4 regions of the Agrobacterium sp. NPDC090273 genome follow, and region 2 is predicted to be linked to each of the others. Evidence: predicted binding sites of a transcription regulator. Region 2 holds the regulator's gene; each other region holds the start of a gene.

What was found. Region 2 encodes LexA, which represses DNA repair genes until DNA is damaged. Its sites were predicted from a motif close to TGTTCNNNNTGTGTTCNG; they were not measured.
Region 1: ACIQT8_RS24680 (ATP-dependent helicase) is a predicted target of LexA. The motif match lies at 1,857-1,874, and genes of this name have one in related genera.
Region 3: dinB (DNA polymerase IV) is a predicted target of LexA. The motif match lies at 1,997-2,014, and genes of this name have one in related genera.
Region 4: ACIQT8_RS00720 (nucleoid-associated protein) is a predicted target of LexA. The motif match lies at 1,902-1,919, and genes of this name have one in related genera.

What each region holds. Positions count from the first base shown of each region.
Region 1 is NZ_JBIVYN010000013.1:120,816-125,368, reverse strand. It holds gene ACIQT8_RS24690 (ABC transporter substrate-binding protein) at 1-143, opposite strand, end outside; gene ACIQT8_RS24685 (FAD-binding oxidoreductase) at 223-1,644, opposite strand; gene ACIQT8_RS24680 (ATP-dependent helicase) at 2,007-4,076, shown strand; gene ACIQT8_RS24675 (homocysteine S-methyltransferase family protein) at 4,355-4,553, opposite strand, start outside.
Region 2 is NZ_JBIVYN010000001.1:917,448-922,000, forward strand. It holds gene ACIQT8_RS04560 (DUF2161 domain-containing phosphodiesterase) at 488-1,135, shown strand; gene lexA (transcriptional repressor LexA) at 1,352-2,080, shown strand; gene ACIQT8_RS04570 (glutathione S-transferase family protein) at 2,665-3,342, shown strand; gene ACIQT8_RS04575 (ComEC/Rec2 family competence protein) at 3,368-4,553, opposite strand, start outside.
Region 3 is NZ_JBIVYN010000002.1:127,704-132,256, forward strand. It holds gene ACIQT8_RS06975 (MFS transporter) at 1-25, shown strand, start outside; gene ACIQT8_RS06980 (GAF domain-containing protein) at 96-572, shown strand; gene ACIQT8_RS06985 (amidohydrolase family protein) at 624-1,850, shown strand; gene dinB (DNA polymerase IV) at 2,055-3,149, shown strand; gene ACIQT8_RS06995 (3'-5' exonuclease) at 3,417-4,403, opposite strand; gene ACIQT8_RS07000 (nuclear transport factor 2 family protein) at 4,473-4,553, opposite strand, start outside.
Region 4 is NZ_JBIVYN010000001.1:135,916-140,468, forward strand. It holds gene ACIQT8_RS00705 (LysR family transcriptional regulator) at 1-159, shown strand, start outside; gene ACIQT8_RS00710 (NAD(P)-dependent oxidoreductase) at 296-1,210, shown strand; gene ACIQT8_RS00715 (YciI family protein) at 1,382-1,669, shown strand; gene ACIQT8_RS00720 (nucleoid-associated protein) at 1,964-2,980, shown strand; gene ACIQT8_RS00725 (hypothetical protein) at 2,958-4,145, shown strand; gene ACIQT8_RS00730 (amidase) at 4,247-4,553, opposite strand, start outside.

The DNA of each region.
Region 1 (4,553 bases), on a different contig from region 2:
CCGCCGTCGTCACGGACGATGATGCGCTTGCTCTGTGCGTTTGCAGACGTCCAGATTGCCGGGGCAGTCAATGCTACTGCGCCAACGGCACTTGTCGTCAAAAACTGTCTGCGTGTCCAGTTGGACTTATCCTTCATGCTCATCGTCGTTCTCCTCTTGGAACGTTGTTGATCCTTGTCAGCACCTGTTTTTCAGGCTTGTTATTTCTTGGGCTGCGGCGGCTCACGACCTGGGGAGCAGCCGGCCAGGGTTGAAAAGGTTTTCAGGGTCGATTGCGGACTTTATTGCGCGCATCAGCGAAAGCTCTGCCGAGGGTTTGTAGCGGTCCATCTCGGCGAGCTGGACCTGGCCGACGCCGTGTTCAGCACTGAACGTTCCACCGAGATTGTCTGCAACATCATTGACAGCATGACGCAGCCGCGACGCGAGATCGTCTCGGTCGGAAAATGCATTCCAGGCATCGAATGAAAAGAACGGAATGAAATGGATGTTGCCGTCACCCATGTGGCCAACGACGACGATCTCCGCCGAGGGTACAATTGCCTTAACGGCCTGCGTTGCCTGATCGATGAATTGGGGGGTGGCTGAAACCGGAACTGCGCAGTCCGTCGTCAAACCGACACCAGCCTTTTTATTGGCCTCGGACACGCTGTGACGAACCTCCCAGATCGCAGCCCTTTGCGCTTCGCTGGAGGCAATCATGGCGTTACCGATCAGTTCCGCCTCGAATGCCTGTTCAAGGACATTCTGCATCGCATTGTCGAGATCGTCCTCGCCGCCGGAATCGGAAAGCTCGATCAACAGATGCCACTCGTGCTCGGTGTCGAGCGGCGAACGGCGCTGAGGAACGTTTTCCAGCACCAGATCGAGCTGCTTGCGGTTCATCAATTCGAAGCCAGAGAGCTTGGCGCCGTATGCCGCCTGCACCGCAGTCAGTAATTTCAACGCCTGATCCGGATGATCCAGACCAGCCCAGGCCACGGCCGCACGCGCCGGATATGGATGCAACTTAAGGACGGCAGCAGTAATGATCCCGAGCGTTCCCTCGGAGCCTATGAACAGATGCTTCAGATCATAGCCCGTGTTGTTCTTGCGGAGCGCCTTCAGCCCCGACCAGATTTTTCCGTCAGGAAGAACAACTTCGAGTCCGAGAACGTTATCGCGTGTATTCCCATAGCGTAGAACAGAGGTTCCACCAGCGTTGGTCGCGATCGTGCCGCCAATCTGGCAGGAGCCCTCTGCACCGAGGCTGACAGGATAAAAGCGACCATTTGCCTGGGCAGCCTCATGAATATTCGCCAGAATACAACCGGCCTGGACTTCCATGGTGTTGTTGACCGGGTCGACCTTGATGATCTGGCGTAAACGATCCAGGCAGATGATGACCGGTGGGCTGCCCGCCGGGTCTGGAATGCTGCCACCAACCAGGCCCGTATTGCCACCTTGCGGCAACACTGGAATGGCGCGCTCTCTACAAAACGCTACGATATCGGACACTTGCTGGACATCGACAGGGCGGGCAACACACAGCGCCCGACCATGGTAGCGACCGCGCCAGTCCTCCGTGGCAAACGCCATATCAGCGGGATTGGTGACGACAACATTGGCCCCGAATTTTCGAACCAATTCCTCCACAAGATCCATCGTTTGCCCCATTATTTAATTGCATTACGATTATTGTGTATATATTACGATTTCTTCGTGTTTATAGCAATATACAAGATGGCTTTACGGCTATTTTTTAATCGCACCTGGATTGTTGTCCGATTTTCAGCATTGCGCCGGGACCAACCCTTTGCCAGCGCATAAGTCGCGAACAAATCCATAACGGATTCCCAACCTTCCGCCTGCCGGTGCGTTCCTTTTTTGTTCATGATGCGCTATCAGACGTAAAAGCTCTCCGCGTCACGATGCCCGAATGAGGAGGCAGGCGATTGCCAATCAGCGGTGCAACGGCGAAAAAAACGCGAGACTCTAAGTAACTTGTCCTGAACGACGGAAAGCAGATGACGGCGACCTACCTGGAAAAACTCAACGACCGGCAGAGAGAAGCGGTCGAGCACGGTATTGGAATGCCCGATGGCCAGACAGGTGGACCGTTGCTGATCATTGCCGGCGCCGGTTCAGGCAAGACCAACACGCTTGCGCATCGCGTCACACATCTGATCGTCAACGGCGCAGACCCCAGACGTATTCTGCTGATGACGTTTTCCAGGCGGGCAGCATCGGAAATGACGAGGCGCGTTCAAAGGATTTGCCGGCAGGTTCTGGGTGAAAATTCCGCTGTCATGACCGACGCGCTCGCCTGGGCCGGAACGTTTCACGGGATCGGCGCGCGGCTTTTGCGCATGTATGCTGAACAGATCGGCCTGAATGGCGACTTCACGATCCACGACCGGGAAGACAGCGCCGATCTGATGAATATCATCCGGCATGACCTTGGCTTTTCCAAAACCCAAAACCGCTTCCCGACGAAAGGCACATGCCTTGCGATCTATTCCCGCGTCGTGAATTCAGAGTGCACCATCAAGGAAGCGCTCAAGAATTCATTCCCGTGGGTGAGCGAATGGGAAAACGAACTGAAGGAACTGTTCGGCGCCTATGTCGAGGCCAAGCAAGCCCAAAACGTCCTCGATTACGACGATCTCCTGCTTTATTGGGCTCAGATGGTGTCAGCGCCGGAACTTGCCGACGATATCGGCAATCGCTTCGATTATATTCTGGTCGACGAATATCAGGACACCAATCGCCTGCAGGCATCGATCCTCAGATCACTGAAACCGGGCGGCCAGGGCCTCACGGTCGTTGGCGATGATGCGCAGTCGATCTATTCTTTCCGGGCCGCTACCATTCGCAATATTCTCGATTTCCCAAGCGAGTTTTCGCCCAAGCCAGCCGATGTGATAACCCTCGATCGCAACTACCGCTCGACGCAGCCGATCCTGGCGGCTGCCAACGGCGTAATCGATCTGGCGCGAGAGCGGTTCACCAAGAACCTCTGGACTGACCGGCAATCCGAACAGCGGCCAATGCTCGTGACAGTGAAGGACGAGACCGATCAGGCGGCCTATATCGTCGAACAGGTTCTCGCTAATCGTGAAATCGGCATGACGCTCAAAGAGCAGGCCGTCCTTTTCCGCTCATCCAACCACAGTGGTGCGCTCGAGGTCGAGCTCACACGCCGCAATATTCCCTTCGTGAAATTTGGCGGTTTGAAATTTCTCGACAGCGCCCATGTCAAGGACCTGCTGGCCGTGCTTCGTTTCGCGCAGAATCCTCGCGATCGCGTGGCCGGGTTCAGGCTGTTCCAAATGTTGCCGGGTGTCGGCCCGCAGACTGCCGGTAAAATTCTCGACACGATTACAGCCGAGCCCGAGCCACTGATCTCGCTAGCAGAAATTCCGGCTCCACCGAAGAGCGGTGAGAACTGGGCGAAATTCGTCGAGCTTATGCTTGGCCTCCGCAAAGCGGGTGCCGGCTGGCCGCATGACATCGAATTGGCACGTCTCTGGTATGAGCCTCACCTCGATCGCATCCACGAGGACGCTGATACTCGCAAGGCTGATCTCGTTCAGTTGGAACAGATAGCAGCCGGTTATGCCAATCGGGAAAGATTCCTGACCGAATTGACACTCGACCCCCCTGATGCGACCAGCGACCAGGCGGGCGTTCCTCTTCTCGACGAGGACTACCTGATCCTTTCAACCATCCACTCATCCAAAGGACAGGAATGGCGCTCCGTCTTCCTGTTGAATGTTGTCGATGGCTGCATTCCCTCCGACCTTGGCGTCGGCAGCACGGCTGAACTGGAAGAAGAACGCCGTCTGCTCTACGTCGGCATGACACGGGCACGTGACAGCCTGGCCCTGATTACGCCGCAGCGATTTTTCACGCACGGGCAGAATGCTCAGGGCGACCGCCATGTCTACGCCTCGAGAACCCGCTTCATTCCCGCGACCCTGCTGCAGTTCTTCGAAACGACGAGTTGGCCGAAAGTCAGCGCGAACGCCAGCGAGCGCAGTGCCAACCAGATCCGTATCGATGTTGGGGCACGGATGCGATCCATGTGGAAGTGAGACGCGCCATTGCCGTGCAGTCATCTCAAAACACAAGAGGAGGCTTCAAGCGTTGATCGGTGTGATCATCGTCTTGTGTGCAACGCTTCATTACGTGTTCCGCAAGACCGGCTGGCTCTCACCATCGACGCTTTACGTTTCAGGAGAGGTCCGCCCGACGACCATGCCATTCAGTAGAGGGTTTAAAAGCCCTCTACCTTATGAAACGGTTGTCATCTCTTACACCCAGAAAGCACCAGGATGAGATAGCAGGATCGCCAAGACGGGCCCATGTTGCATCAGTTCCGGCCAGCGGTTCGAAGAGCGTCCGCGACCTTGTGGATATGCGCGGCACCGATACCGCAGCATCCGCCGATCAAGGTCGCACCCGCGTCTGCCCAGGAGCAGGCGAAACGCGAATAAACGTCGTCCGTCAGATCCGCTCTCGTATCATGCAAACCCTCATTGGCAGCAGAATCATCCTGCTCCCCTTCAAAG
Region 2 (4,553 bases):
CCATATCTCCATGCGGAGACACTGGCAGCGATCCATCACGATTTCAGAAAGATGCTTTGAGCGGCAAAGAGCCTTCTGTCCCACAAGACGATCCGGTCATGTCCACATGACCCTCGAAAGCAGGGCCGTAGATATCGTGACACAGCCATTTGGCAACCCAGAGACGTGGGAAGCTGAGAAGATCGTAAAAAAGGTGTAAGCGTTTTCATTCGAAGCCTGCGGGGTTGCGGCAATCCCCGGAGATTTATCCTGATGCCTTTTTCCATCGAGACCCGTTGCGAAAAACACAAAGGGCGCTCGATCCGTTTCTGGAGAGCGCCCTTTGCAGACCCGGACAGCATTGCGCGAGGAAAACCACTGCTGCAAGCCATCGATAACGGGTGATGATCCCTAGATGAGGTGGCGCCCCTCAGTTTTCAAGGGGTGTCGTGATCCAGCACCGTCTTGCTGTATGGTCGCCAGACGATTCTTTCTTCCGAGTGCCCGCATGGAAACCTCCCTCTACCAACCTGTGAAAGCCTTCCTTGAAAATGCCGGCTATACGGTAAAGGGCGAAATCGGCGGCTGCGACCTTGTCGGGATGAGTGACGGTGATCCGCCTGTGGTGGTGGTGTGCGAACTGAAACTCGCCTTCAATCTCGAGCTGATCCTTCAGGCGATCGATCGTGCCGCGATATCCGACGAAGTCTGGATCGCGGCAAAAATGTCTGTCAGTGGCCGAGGGCGCGAGACCGATAAGCGTTACCGCGATCTTTGCCGGCGGCTGGGAATTGGCATGCTTGCCGTCTCCGAAGGCGGTCATGTCAGTGTCATCGTCAGTTCGGTATCGCCGATGCCGCGCACCAACCCGAAACGACGCTCGCGGCTGATGCGCGAACACCAGAAACGCAAGGGTGATCCGGTCCTTGGCGGCAGCACACGCATGCCGCAGATGACAGCCTATCGCCAGCAGGCGCTGGGATGTGCGAAAGCGCTCTCCGAAGGACCGCTCCGGCTTCGGGAAGTCAAGTTGAACGCCCCCGATGCCGGCAAGATATTGCAATCGAACGTCTATGGCTGGTTCGAACGGCTTGAGCGGGGCGTCTATGGTTTGACGGAAGCTGGCCGCGAAGCCTTGGTGCGCTGGCCGACGTGAGATTGCGTGACGCGCTTTAGGAGCTGGATCAATTTGCCTGAAACGCTGTTTCGGGGGCCTGGGACACACAACCGGAACAAAACGCGTCACTCATCAAAATAACCGATTGCAGTTTCACGAAATTTTAGGGGATTGCAGAACACATATGGAACATATAGTGTTCGTTCTGTATTTGTTTCGCAACTTTTCGATGCGATTCTCAAGGGTGTTTTCCTCATGCTGACGCGCAAACAACAGGAATTGCTTCTCTTCATTCATGAGCGAATGAAAGAATCCGGCGTGCCGCCGTCCTTCGATGAAATGAAGGATGCACTCGATCTTGCTTCCAAATCCGGTATCCACCGGTTGATTACCGCGCTTGAAGAACGCGGATTTATTCGCCGGCTACCGAACAGGGCGCGCGCACTTGAAGTCATCAAGCTGCCCGAGGCCTATTCGCCCGGCCTGAAACCGCAACGCGGCTTCTCGCCAAGCGTTATCGAAGGCAGCCTTGGCAAGCCTAAGGCGCCTGAGCCAGCCCCTGCCCCATCGCTGAAACCCGCCAGCAATGATTTTGCCGGTGCGGTCAATGTTCCCGTCATGGGCCGTATCGCGGCCGGTGTGCCGATTTCGGCGATCCAGAACAACACGCATGACGTGGCAGTGCCTGTGGACATGCTGGGTTCTGGCGAACACTACGCGCTGGAGGTCAAGGGCGACTCGATGATCGAGGCCGGTATCTTTGATGGCGATACCGTCATCATTCGCGATGGCAGCACGGCCAATCCGGGCGACATCGTTGTGGCACTGGTGGATGACGAAGAGGCAACGCTGAAACGCTTCCGCCGCAAGGGCGCTTCGATTGCGCTCGAGGCTGCAAACCCGGCCTATGAAACCCGAATCTTCGGACCTGACCGGGTGAAAATCCAGGGCAAGCTGGTTGGCCTTATCCGGCGTTATCACTAACGCCGCATCGATCTGTATCGACGCTTGAACCGCTGGCCATTGGCTGGCGGTTTTGCTTTTGGGCGTGACACAATGGATTGTGTCATTTGCGGTGTTTTGCGTCGTGCCCATAAAGGGCTGAAACACAGATCCGGTGTGGAACCGGGTCCTGAGCATCGGCTTTATCTCGGCAGGGATATGAACAATCTTTGGCATGATGGAGAGAGATTGGTCGGGTGCTGGATAGTCTTGCCGAATAAATCGTGAGGCTGCGTTTTGTCTGACGAGACACCGCCTGCCGGAGCGCTCCCGCGAAAAACGTTGGTCGAGCGACGGTGATCCTTCACAACAGAAGCCAAGCCAGTCCGGTCGGCATCTGTTGGCGCGAGAAAACGATGAGGAAGCGCGGGGGGCAGACGGTCTGATTTCGACTGAACCGGCCCGCTTCGCTGGATGACAGCGTGCCGGTCTGATTGCATGATCCGGTGTAACGGCTCATTTCGAACCGACCCATCATTTCGGCTTATGGGAGCCATGGAATATTTTCGATATTCGAAGCGTGTATCCTGGTCGTAAGAAAGCCAGATCATATCGGGGAGCATGCCATGTACGATCTTTATATCGCCAACAAGAACTACTCGTCCTGGTCGCTGCGACCGTGGGTGCTGATGCGCACGCTGGGCATCGACTTCAACGAAAAGCTCGTGCCATTCGGGCAGGATGTGCCCTTCACCACTTTTTCGCCAACCGGCAAGGTGCCCTGCCTGGTGGATGGCACGACGACAGTGTGGGAATCACTTTCGATCGTCGAATATCTGGCGGAACGGCATGATGGCGTCTGGGCCGCTGACGCCATCGCCCGCGCATGGTCGCGGTCCGCGGCCAGCGAAATGCATGCCGGCTTTTTCTCGCTGCGCAATTTCTACCCCATGTGCGTCGGCATCCGTGCCACGCCGAACCCGGACAATAAGGGTCTTGCGGCGGATATTGCCCGGATCGATGCACTGTGGAGCGAGGGGCTCTCCCGCTTTGGTGGCCCGTATCTGGCCGGTGCGGAGTTTACCGCTGTCGACGCCTTCTTCTCACCCGTGGCGTTCCGTTTTCAGTCCTTTGGCGCCGACCTTTCACCAGCGGCAAAAGCCTATCTGGAGCGTCTTCTCGCCCTTCCGGCGATGCGCGACTGGTACGACGCCGGCCTGAAGGAAATCTGGCGCGACGAACCGCATGAACAGGAGATCCGCGACGTCTCAACCGTGGTTGCCGATCTGCGCAGCCAGGCTTGAAAAATCGTCATTGGTGCGGCGGCCCTTATGGCGTCGCCGCAACCAGTTCCTCGATCGTTTCAGATGTCTCACGGTCAAACGACCGAGTTTTCCAATCATAGGAGCGGTGTTCGCTCCAAGGGCGGTTCGTGCCCGCCATGGCCGTCGCCAACCGTCCAATCGGCCCGCCTTCATTCTCATGAGACAGCGTCATTTCCACCGAACCTATGCGCCGCAGGACATCGCGGCTGAACAGCACCGCGCCCGAACGGCACTGCTGGAATGAGGTTCGTCTGCTGGTGACGATGATATCGGCGATATCGCAGGCTGCCCCGGTCAGCGACGTATCCTCGAGAACGACGATGCGCTGGCCCTTGGCGCTGCGGGCAGCGCACCAGAGACTTCTGTGGCAGGTAAAGCCCTGACCCGCTGCAGCCAGCGCCTTGCCGATATCCTCAATCGCCTTCGCCCTTTGCTCATCGGAAAGGCGCCGGCTCTCCCTCGACGGCTGGGCGCTCTGCGGATTGGTCTCCTTCATCTTTTTCTCGGTCTTGAGAAAGATCGGTGAGACGGTTTTTTCCGGCAGCAGCAAGGCGCGGGACCATTGGTCGTATACAAAACCGGACGGTCGTGTCTTGGTTGTCGCCACCGTGCTCTCCCCGACCAGCCCGACCAGCGTTCCATCCTCATAGATCAGCAGATCGGGCCTCGGGCGGTGATGTTCGGCCACAGAGAGGCCGAAAGCCAGGAACAGCAGAGGAATGCCTGACAGGGCAAGCCGCGTGCGAAACAGCGAGAGCAGCAGGAAGCCTGCCGTGGAAAGCGCCAGAAACCAGCCATGCTGGCGGCCGATTGCGGCACTGCCGCCCCATGAGGCGACGCCATTGGCGATTTCAATCACCATGGCCATGCCATAGCCCATGACCTTCAGGAACGGCGCATCCAGCCCGAAGGGCATCAGCAGCATGCCAATCAGGCCGAAAGGCATGACAATCAGCGACATGACAGGCATGGCGGCGAGGTTTGCGGCAAGTCCATAAGTGGTGACACGATGAAAATGTTCGATGGAATAGACAGCCGTCGACAGGCCGCCGATCAACGATGTCACGACCACGCCGCCGACAATGGCGATGGCTGCTTCACTGACCTTCATCCATGCCGGTTTCTGACCGACGAACAGCCGCTCGCGATCCACCCGCCAACGGCTCCAGAAGGCATAGGCCGAAACCAGC
Region 3 (4,553 bases), on a different contig from region 2:
AGAGTTTGCCGCGAGTTCGAACTGAGCAGGACGTTCCTGATCTCGATTACGGGGGCGGCGTTGGCCGCTCCCACGATTACAAGAGGATATCTGTGATGCAAACTGACATGCACCTCTACGAGGCGATGAAAAAGACAAATCAGCCGGAGCCCTTCTTCCAGGCTCTCGATTCGTTGCTGCAGCAAGAGGTCGGCCATATCCTGTTCACCCTGCTTGCTGTTGATGGCGGCGAGGTTGTGCGCATCTACTCCTCCGACACCGAGCATTATCCCGTTTCCGGTCGCAAACCGATGACGGACACGCCTTGGGGCCGACATGTGATCGGTGAACAGAAAAACTTTCTGGCCAAGGACATGGATGGCCTAAAATGGGCGTTTTTCGATCACGAACTGATCGCCAGCCTTGGCGGCGGCACGCAGATCAACGTTCCGGTCATCTTTGATGGGACGTGCATCGGTACGATCAACCTGACGCACCGCGCCGGAAGTTATGACGAAACTCACGTCGCCCGCGTCGAGGCTCTCGCCCCGTGGCTTGTCCCCTATTTTCTTCAGGCCGCACGCCAATCCTAGCCGCTGGCGCCTATCTCGCATTCCCAGACATTCGATTGAAAGCTTATACCAATGACAACAGTTCTTTTGAAAAATGCACGCGTGGTCGACGGATCGCAGGATAAGCCAACGGATTTGGTCGACATCCTGATCCGAGACGAGCTGATCGTTGAGGTCCGCAGCGGCGTGAGCGAACAGGCCGATACGATCATCGATCTCGCTGGCAAGATCGTGATGCCCGGCCTGATCGACGGACATGTGCACGTCATTGCCACCAAGCTCGATCTCGGCTCCAATGCGGATCTGCCGAATTCGCTGGTGGCACTACGTTCCGCCAACATCATGAAAGCGATGTTGATGCGCGGTTTTACCACGGTCCGCGATCTCGGGGGTGCAGACCACGGCCTCGTTGAGGCCCTGGAGGAAGGAACGATTATTGGCCCGCGATTGATTATCTGTGGCAAGGCGCTGTCTCAGACGGGTGGTCACACCGATTATCGCGGCCGCTTCAACCGTCGATCTGTTGAGCATTACCCCGACCAACTCGGTGCGCTGGGCCGCATCTGCGACGGCGTTGACGAGGTTCGACGCGCCTCCCGCGAAGAAATCAAGGCTGGCGCACAGTTCATCAAGTTGATGGCAAATGGCGGCGTATCATCGCCAACCGACCCGATCGCCAATCTCGGTTTTTCTCGTGAAGAATTGCTCGCTGCCGTCGAGGAGGCCGAAAACGCACAAACCTATGTCGCGGCCCATCTTTATACGGACGCTGCCATCCGCCGCGCAATCGAATGCGGCGTAAAATCGATCGAGCACGGCAACCTTATCACGCCTGAAACAGCGAAACTGGCAAAAGAGCGTGGTGCGTTCGTCGTTCCCACCAACATTGTCTATGATCGTCTGGCCAAGGATGGCGCTTCGCTCGGTCTGCCACCTGTCTCGGTTGCCAAGATTGAAGATGTTCGCAGCGCCGGCTTCAACGCACTCAAGGTCCTGCATGAAGCAGGAGTGACGATGATCTACGGCACCGACCTGTTGGGCGAGATGCATGAACATCAGTCCGAAGAATTCGTCCTCAGAGGCGAACATCTGCCGGCTGCAGACGTCATCCGCTCAGCCACACTCGATGCGGCAAAGGCGCTTGGTTATGAGGGCAAGCTTGGGACCGTTGCCGCTGGCGCGTTCGCCGATTTGATCGTGGTCGATGGCAACCCGCTGGAAGATCTCTCTCTGCTGACCGGTCAGGGCCGCCACATGCCCTTCATCATCAAGGGCGGCGAATTCGTCAAGACATCCTGATATCGCAACACTGGTGTTGCACCTGCAGATGCGGAAACATGTTTCGCATCTGCTTCAGCTTTTTAAATCCACTCAATAAACCTGCCCTGACATATTGGGCATTCGATTTCGCGGTCAAGCGTTGCGATCTCCGGTAACCGAGAGTATGTTCCCTCTTTGTTTCCAAATCATACCGCCTAAGGCGGCTAAGCTTCCAAGACCGCGATGAATGACGTTACCGAGATCCGAAAGATCATCCATGTCGACATGGATGCGTTTTACGCTTCCGTGGAACAACGGGATAATCCCGAATTGCGGGGCAAACCGGTCGCGGTCGGAGGTGCTGCCGCACGCGGCGTCGTTGCAGCAGCAAGTTATGAAGCCCGGGAATTTGGCGTGCGCTCCGCCATGCCCTCTGTCACCGCAGCGCGCAAATGCCCTGAACTCATATTCGTGAAACCGCGGTTTGAGGTATATCGCGCTGTGTCCCAGCAAATTCGCGCGATTTTTGCAGAATACACGCCTCTGATTGAGCCCTTGTCTCTCGATGAAGCCTACCTTGACGTCACCGAGAACTTGAAGGCAATGCCGATCGCAAGTGAGATCGCATTGGAAATCCGCGCAAAGATCAAATCCGTTACCGGGCTCAATGCATCGGCAGGCATTTCCTACAACAAGTTCCTCGCCAAGATGGCATCTGATCTCAACAAGCCGAATGGACAGGCGGTGATCACGCCAAAATATGGGCCCGCATTCGTCGAGCAGCTTGCGGTGAAGAAATTTCACGGCGTGGGACCGGCGACAGCCGAAAGAATGCACCGGCTTGGCATTGAGACCGGCTCCGATCTCAAGGCAAAGTCGCGGGTGTTTCTGACTGAGCACTTCGGAAAGTCAGGCGCCTATTTTTACGGCATTGCCCGTGGCATCGATGACCGCCAGGTTCAACCAGATCGGGTTCGCAAATCCGTTGGCGCCGAAGATACGTTCGTAAAAGACATCGACGATCTCGAACTCGCAATTGCTGAGTTGCGGCCGCTTGTCGACAAGGTATGGAACTACTGCGTGGAGAGAGAGATCAGCGGAAAAACCGTGACGGTGAAGATCAAATATTCTGACTTTACCCAAGCCACTCGCAGCCGGACCGGCCCCCTTCCCTTCGCCAATACCGTGGATGTATTCGAGGCTGCGTCTGCGCTGTTGACCAGCGTCCATCCGTTCAAACGCTCTATACGCTTGCTCGGGGTGACACTGTCATCACTCTCAACGGAAGCAGACCAGCACGATACCCAGTATCAGCCGCAATTTGATTTCAATCTGTAGCCAGAAACGAAAAAGCCTGCCGCGGGAGGAGGTGCGGCAGGCTTTCGAAAAAACCGAACAGCGACTGGGAGGAGGAGTGTCGCTGTTCCCTCAGGCTTCCCTGGGAGGAGGAGTGGGTCGCCTGAAACCCGAAGCTCTGTGGGAGGAGGTACATCGCTTCGTTGAGTTGATATATACAGCATCCCGGAAATCGCGTTAGGGGTCAGACCGCAGCGCAGCCATGCGTATAATGCAAAGCTCCAGAAAACCGTGCATGATTTAAGGCAATCACGCCCTGAAACGGTCGAAGGCAGTCAACCGCTTCGTTAACGGGTCAGCTTCCGAATATCGGTATATTTCGGTCCGCAGGTAATGAAGCTCAGGTTCCAGATCCGTCTCGTCGACTTCGATCCACCAGGATTTGGGGCGGCCTTCGCTGCCATCGGACCAGCGATAACCACGCGCCTTCAGATGGTCCTTCATCTCGAAGGGACTGTTTTCCGCAAAAATCCGAACTCGGGAGCGCTGGCTCGCCCGATAAAGCTCGCCAAAAGGTGTCGAACTCACCGCATCGACTTTCCGATCCAACACTTCGAGCAAAGCAAAGCAGTCATCCACGGCGCGGTGACCATCGTGGAAGAAACCAGCCTGCCCGATCAGATAGCCAAGCTTGGTGCCTTCGAAACCCCTTGCCGACCAATCGATCTCTGCATTCGAGCAAGCCCAGGCCTTGTTGGCGAAGATCGGCGAGAACGCCTCGCAGAACGGACGGTCGAAACCGGCGTTGTGAGCAATGATCAAATCTGCGGGATCAATCAATGACTGCACCGCCTGCAAGTCTATAACTTCGCCCGCAACCATTTCATCGGTGATACCAGTCAATTTCGTGATTTCGGCGGGAATGGAGATGCTCGGCTGCTGCAATCCGCCGTAGATACCCGTGACATCGCCGACTGCACCGTGTTCGTCGAAAGTGAAAGCGATCAGCCCGATCTCGATAATCTCGTTTTTACGGTGGCTGAGGCCGGTCGTCTCCGTGTCCAGGATCACACCCTTCAGAGGAAACTCGGAACGAGCATTGGCAGCGGTCTGCCGGGGTTCGAGTTTCTTCAGGATGCGGTATCGGCCGGTTGCGGCCAGGTGCGCAACCATATCACCCTCGTCCATGACTGCGGCGGCGGTTGTTTTTTTCACCCTGCCCTCGGCGGCAGGCTTTCCCCGCACCGGTGTCTGGTCATCTGAAAACATATCGAACTGTGTTGGCACGCCTAGCATTTCCTGTCGCATCGTAGGAGATGCTCTATCACGCCAACACGCCGACGTCATTCCTGCTGTCTGACGGCATCAGCCCGGGATTGGCGCGCCGGTTGGATCGGGAGGGCCGTCGAAGAAGAGATAAATCGCGGCGATTCTTCCGTTACGAGC
Region 4 (4,553 bases), 780 kb from region 2:
TTGCCAACGGCGTTTTCGCTGCAACGACAATTTCACATGCATATCCACGAGGACCACAAGAAAGCGCCTCACGTAAGAGCTGTCGCGACCTTCATCGCCGAACAGGTTGCCCGCGCATCGACTCAGTTCGACGGTAGCCAAGTCCTCGAAGGCGCATAACCAGGGAAACCACGCTGGTCTTTTTTGCACAACGGGTGGGCGGCTATTCGACTTTATTGCTCGAAGTTACGACGTACTCTGCCCCACGGTGTCGGTCACATCTCGCCGACAGAGGATAACTAGGAGGAGTTAGACAATGACGAAAATTGCTTGGATCGGACTTGGCTTGATGGGTAAGCCGATGTCGAAACACATGCAGAACGCTGGATACGAGGTGGTCGGATTCGATATCGATGCGACTGCACGCGAGCAGTCCCGCGCCCTCGGCCTGCCAGTTTCCGACACTCTGATTGCAGCAGTCAAGGATGCAGATGTTGTGTTCACGATGGTGCCTACTGGGAGCGATGTGAAGGACGTTCTCCTTGGGCCGAACGGTGTATACGCAAATGCCCCGAAGGGCGTTCTTGCAATTGATTGCTCAACAATCGGTGTCGACAACGCTCACGAAATCCATGCGGCAGCCAGAAATGTTGGCTCGGAATTCATGGAGGCTCCGGTTTCCGGTGGCACCGAGGGTGCTCGTGACGGCAACCTGACCTTCATGATCGGTGGCGACAAGAAGAACGCGGATCGCGTGACAGAGCTCCTACAGCCAATTGGTGACTATATCGCCTACGTCGGTGGCGACGGAGCAGGTCAGGCAGCAAAAATCGTGAACAACCTCATCATGGGCGTTTGCGTGACCGTCAACTGCGAAGCGACCGATTTGGCTAACCGCCTGGGTCTCGATCTCAAGGCGCTTTACGAGATCGTTTTGCGTTCCTCAGGCAACAACTGGGCCTTCAAGCTCTGGAACCCAGGGGTCGGCGTTGTACCCGAATCTCCTGCATCGAACGGCTACAAAGCTGGTTTCAAAACTTGGCTGCTTGCAAAAGATCTTTCGCTGGCCTTGGAGGTCGCACGCAATGCCGGCTCGAATGTCGCAACGGCTGAGGCCGCGTACGAGTTGTTGAATGCGCATATCAAGGATGGTGGCAAGGATATGGATTGCACCTCGCTCGTGCTATCTCTTGCCAAGCAGGGTCACGAAGCGCAGCGCAAAGCATCGTAAGAGCTTGCGCTCACCAAGCCGAGATCCGGGCGGAAATCAGTTGCTCACTGCCCTAATATCTTCGGCTCGTTCGGGACTGCGTGCTGACCGCAGGCGGTCCCGAACAGCTTGACCCAGCAAAACGTCCTGCCGCAGCCGAAAGGCAAACATAGGACCTCCGAAAGGCGTAAAATGCACATCGCTATCTATTGCATAGATAATCCAGCTACACCGGGGCTCCGGCAGAAGCATTACGACGAACATCGCGCATATCTTCGTGATCAGAACACCGTGAAGATCCTGATCGCAGGCCCACTGCTTGCGGAGGGATCTGAGGAAAAAATTGGAAGCTTGCTTGTCGTTGAGGCCGACGACCTCGTAGCCGCACGAAAGTTCAGTGCGAATGACCCATTTGGAATTAATGGTGTCTGGCGTGATGTGAACATTCATCCCTACTTGAAATCGACAGACAACCGCTAGACCGTTAGTTCGGTAGGTTCCCGAAACCGTTATGTCGGCACACCAGCCTCCGGCGTGCCGATTTTTTTTGGCATTTATTCTGGGGTGCGGCTAAATCCGCTTGAGGAAGCGCAAGCTACCATCTCCATCAACATTGGGTGTTCACGCGTTTGGTCGGCGGGTACACGAGCAGTATGCCAAGTGCCGATCAGCAACAATTGGCAATGCTCAACTAATGTCGTTCAGATCTTCTCGTTATACTTGTGTTCTTTCTGAGACTCACGTCTTGTTCCGTGAGCTTGAAGGAAATTGAAATTGACGAACGTAATCAAGAAAGTTGCTATTCACGATCTCGAAGCTGCCGAACGGGGATTTGGGATCAAACTCGGTAAGAATGACCTTGCCGTAACGAACACGGCTCAACGTGTTATTGATCTACTATACAGTCTTTACCACCGCCGAGCATCGAAGTCGCATGGCAAGTTTGCTGATGACGAGACCAACTACCCGACACAGACGCATGTCCGGGAGTATGTTGATTCCAACTACGGTGATTTCAATGCATTAACTTCCGCCATGATGCTGACCCTTAAGAAGGAGGCCAGTCAAAAAAATGCGCGCGGCGGTCACGTTTTTTTTGCCCACTTTGAACGAGACGCGAAAGACTATCTGCTTGTCGCGATCATCAATGATACGCTCGGCGCAGCCCTCACTGAAGAGCTGGATGTCGAGGATGTGAAGCATCTGGACATGGAAGGCTTTCGTTTTGCTGGCCGCATAAACATGACAGGGTGGTTGGCTGGCGAAGACCGCTACATCAGCTTTCTCAAAGGCAAGGGCGATATCGCCGAGTACTTCAAGGAGTTCTTGGGTTGCGATACCTCCGTCGCGGAGCGATACGATACCCAGGCCTTGGTGAAGGCAATCGGTGACTATGCGGAAGCGAACGGATGGCGAGGCGAGGAAAAGCAGGCTTTCTTAAAGAAAGCGAAGGATATTTGCGAGAGACTGGCAAAGGGTCAGCAGGAGCTGTCGCTTTCGGCGTTCTCCAATGAAATGGAGCCGGAAAATCCGGATGCACTGCTTGAAACTCTGACAGATCCGGAGAGAAAGCTAAACGATCACTTTGTACCACATCGCGGTAGTCTGGCGCGCTTGGTGCGGTTTCAGGCGAAAACAAAACACTGGAGCCTAGAGTTTGATCGTGAGGCTTTGAATTCCGGTCCCATTTCTTTTGACAAGGAAAACAACGTTCTGATCCTTCGCGAATTACCGCTAGATTTGTTGAATGATCTGCGTTCAGATATTGATGATGGAAAATCTCTCGTTTGAGCATTTATTAGAAGTCTACAAGCGAATGGTCATCGAAGATGACCGTGAAGGGACTCTTACGCTCAACGACGACAACATCGTTTCCATCGTAAAACTCGTAACAAAAGAAGAAAACCACAGCGCGGCGCAGATTTCCTTACTGGAAGGCGAAGACAGCGACATTGTCCTCGGGCGCACGCTTCGCCTCCATCTAGCTGCGCCTAAAAAATCACTTGGATGGTTGGTCAATGATTTTGACGCGCTGCTAAAGGTTGACGGCGCGCTCCTTAGACAACCGGATAATTATTTTATCATCGGGCCGAAGATAAGCAGCAAGGACCATCCACCGCAGTCCCTTCAAATTCGATACCGACAAATGATTTCGGTGATGGAACTTGTTGCGGAGGCTGCTGCTTACGTCGATAAAACACGTCAAGAGATGGTGTTCGTAACCGATAGCAAGGTCGCTATTCCTCTCCGGCTTTCTGAACGGCAAATGCTCGATATCAACTTGTCCGATGTGGCAAAGCTTTGCGCGGTGTTCTCGGATTCAATGCATAAGGATCAGAAGCTTGCGATACTGTCTCAGGCGGTGGTCAAGCTTGTGGCGAGTCAAAAGCCGCAATCCAGGCTAGCGTATCTCTTGCGCAATCTTGATGCGATAGTTGAAGAGGTCGCGAACGGTTATCGGCTCTTTGCATCGAGTTTCTCTTACTCGAAGATCAAGGGTGAAATGGAAGCCGCCCGTGTCGATCTAATCGGGAAGATTCACAAGACGATCGTTGACATCCAAGGTCAGTTGCTGGGTATCCCGGTCGCAACCATTGTTGTCGCGACGCAACTGAAAGAGGCTCCCAATTGCGGCCTGCCGTTCTGGAGCAACACTGCAGTAATTTTCGGTGCCTGGGTGTTTATCGCACTGCTTACCGTCGCAATAATCAATCAGTATCTCACATTGACGGTAATTGAGCAGGATGTCTCACGACAGCAAACAAAGCTTCGTAACGAATTTGCTGCCTTAGGAGATTCCATCACAACCGCCTTTGATAATCTTCAGTGGCGGATTACCTATCACAAGATTGCGCTCGTCGTTATTGCCGTCGTGGCCATAGGGGCTGCCTGCATAGCGACCGCCTCATATTCTTACCTCAATGGCAAATCCGTTATTTCGTGCATCGCAGGCTAAGCCGACTCCTGCATAACGTGATCTTTGGCAGAAATGACCACCCAATGTTGGTCGAAGGTGTGGTAGCCCGGCAACCGCACAGTTCCCGGGCTCTGTGACACTTATCGCCGATACGCCCCTTCGCCCGTAGCTTCATACGCTGCTGCTGCCCTAAAGATGGTAGCCTCATCGAAATGTCTCCCGACAAGCATCATGCCGACGGGCATTCCGTTGATTCCGCCAGCCGGCAGGGTGAGAGCAGGGTGGTGGCTAATATCGAACGGCGCAGTATTGAACGCCATCGGATGGGATGTTTTGAGCTCGACTTCCAGCGAAGTATTCTCGTCAGGAAGCGGGAGAGCAGTCATTGGCGTAGCGGGCATCAGGAGGAGATCTACGTCCTCCAGAAGTTTGTCGTACTCCGCACGG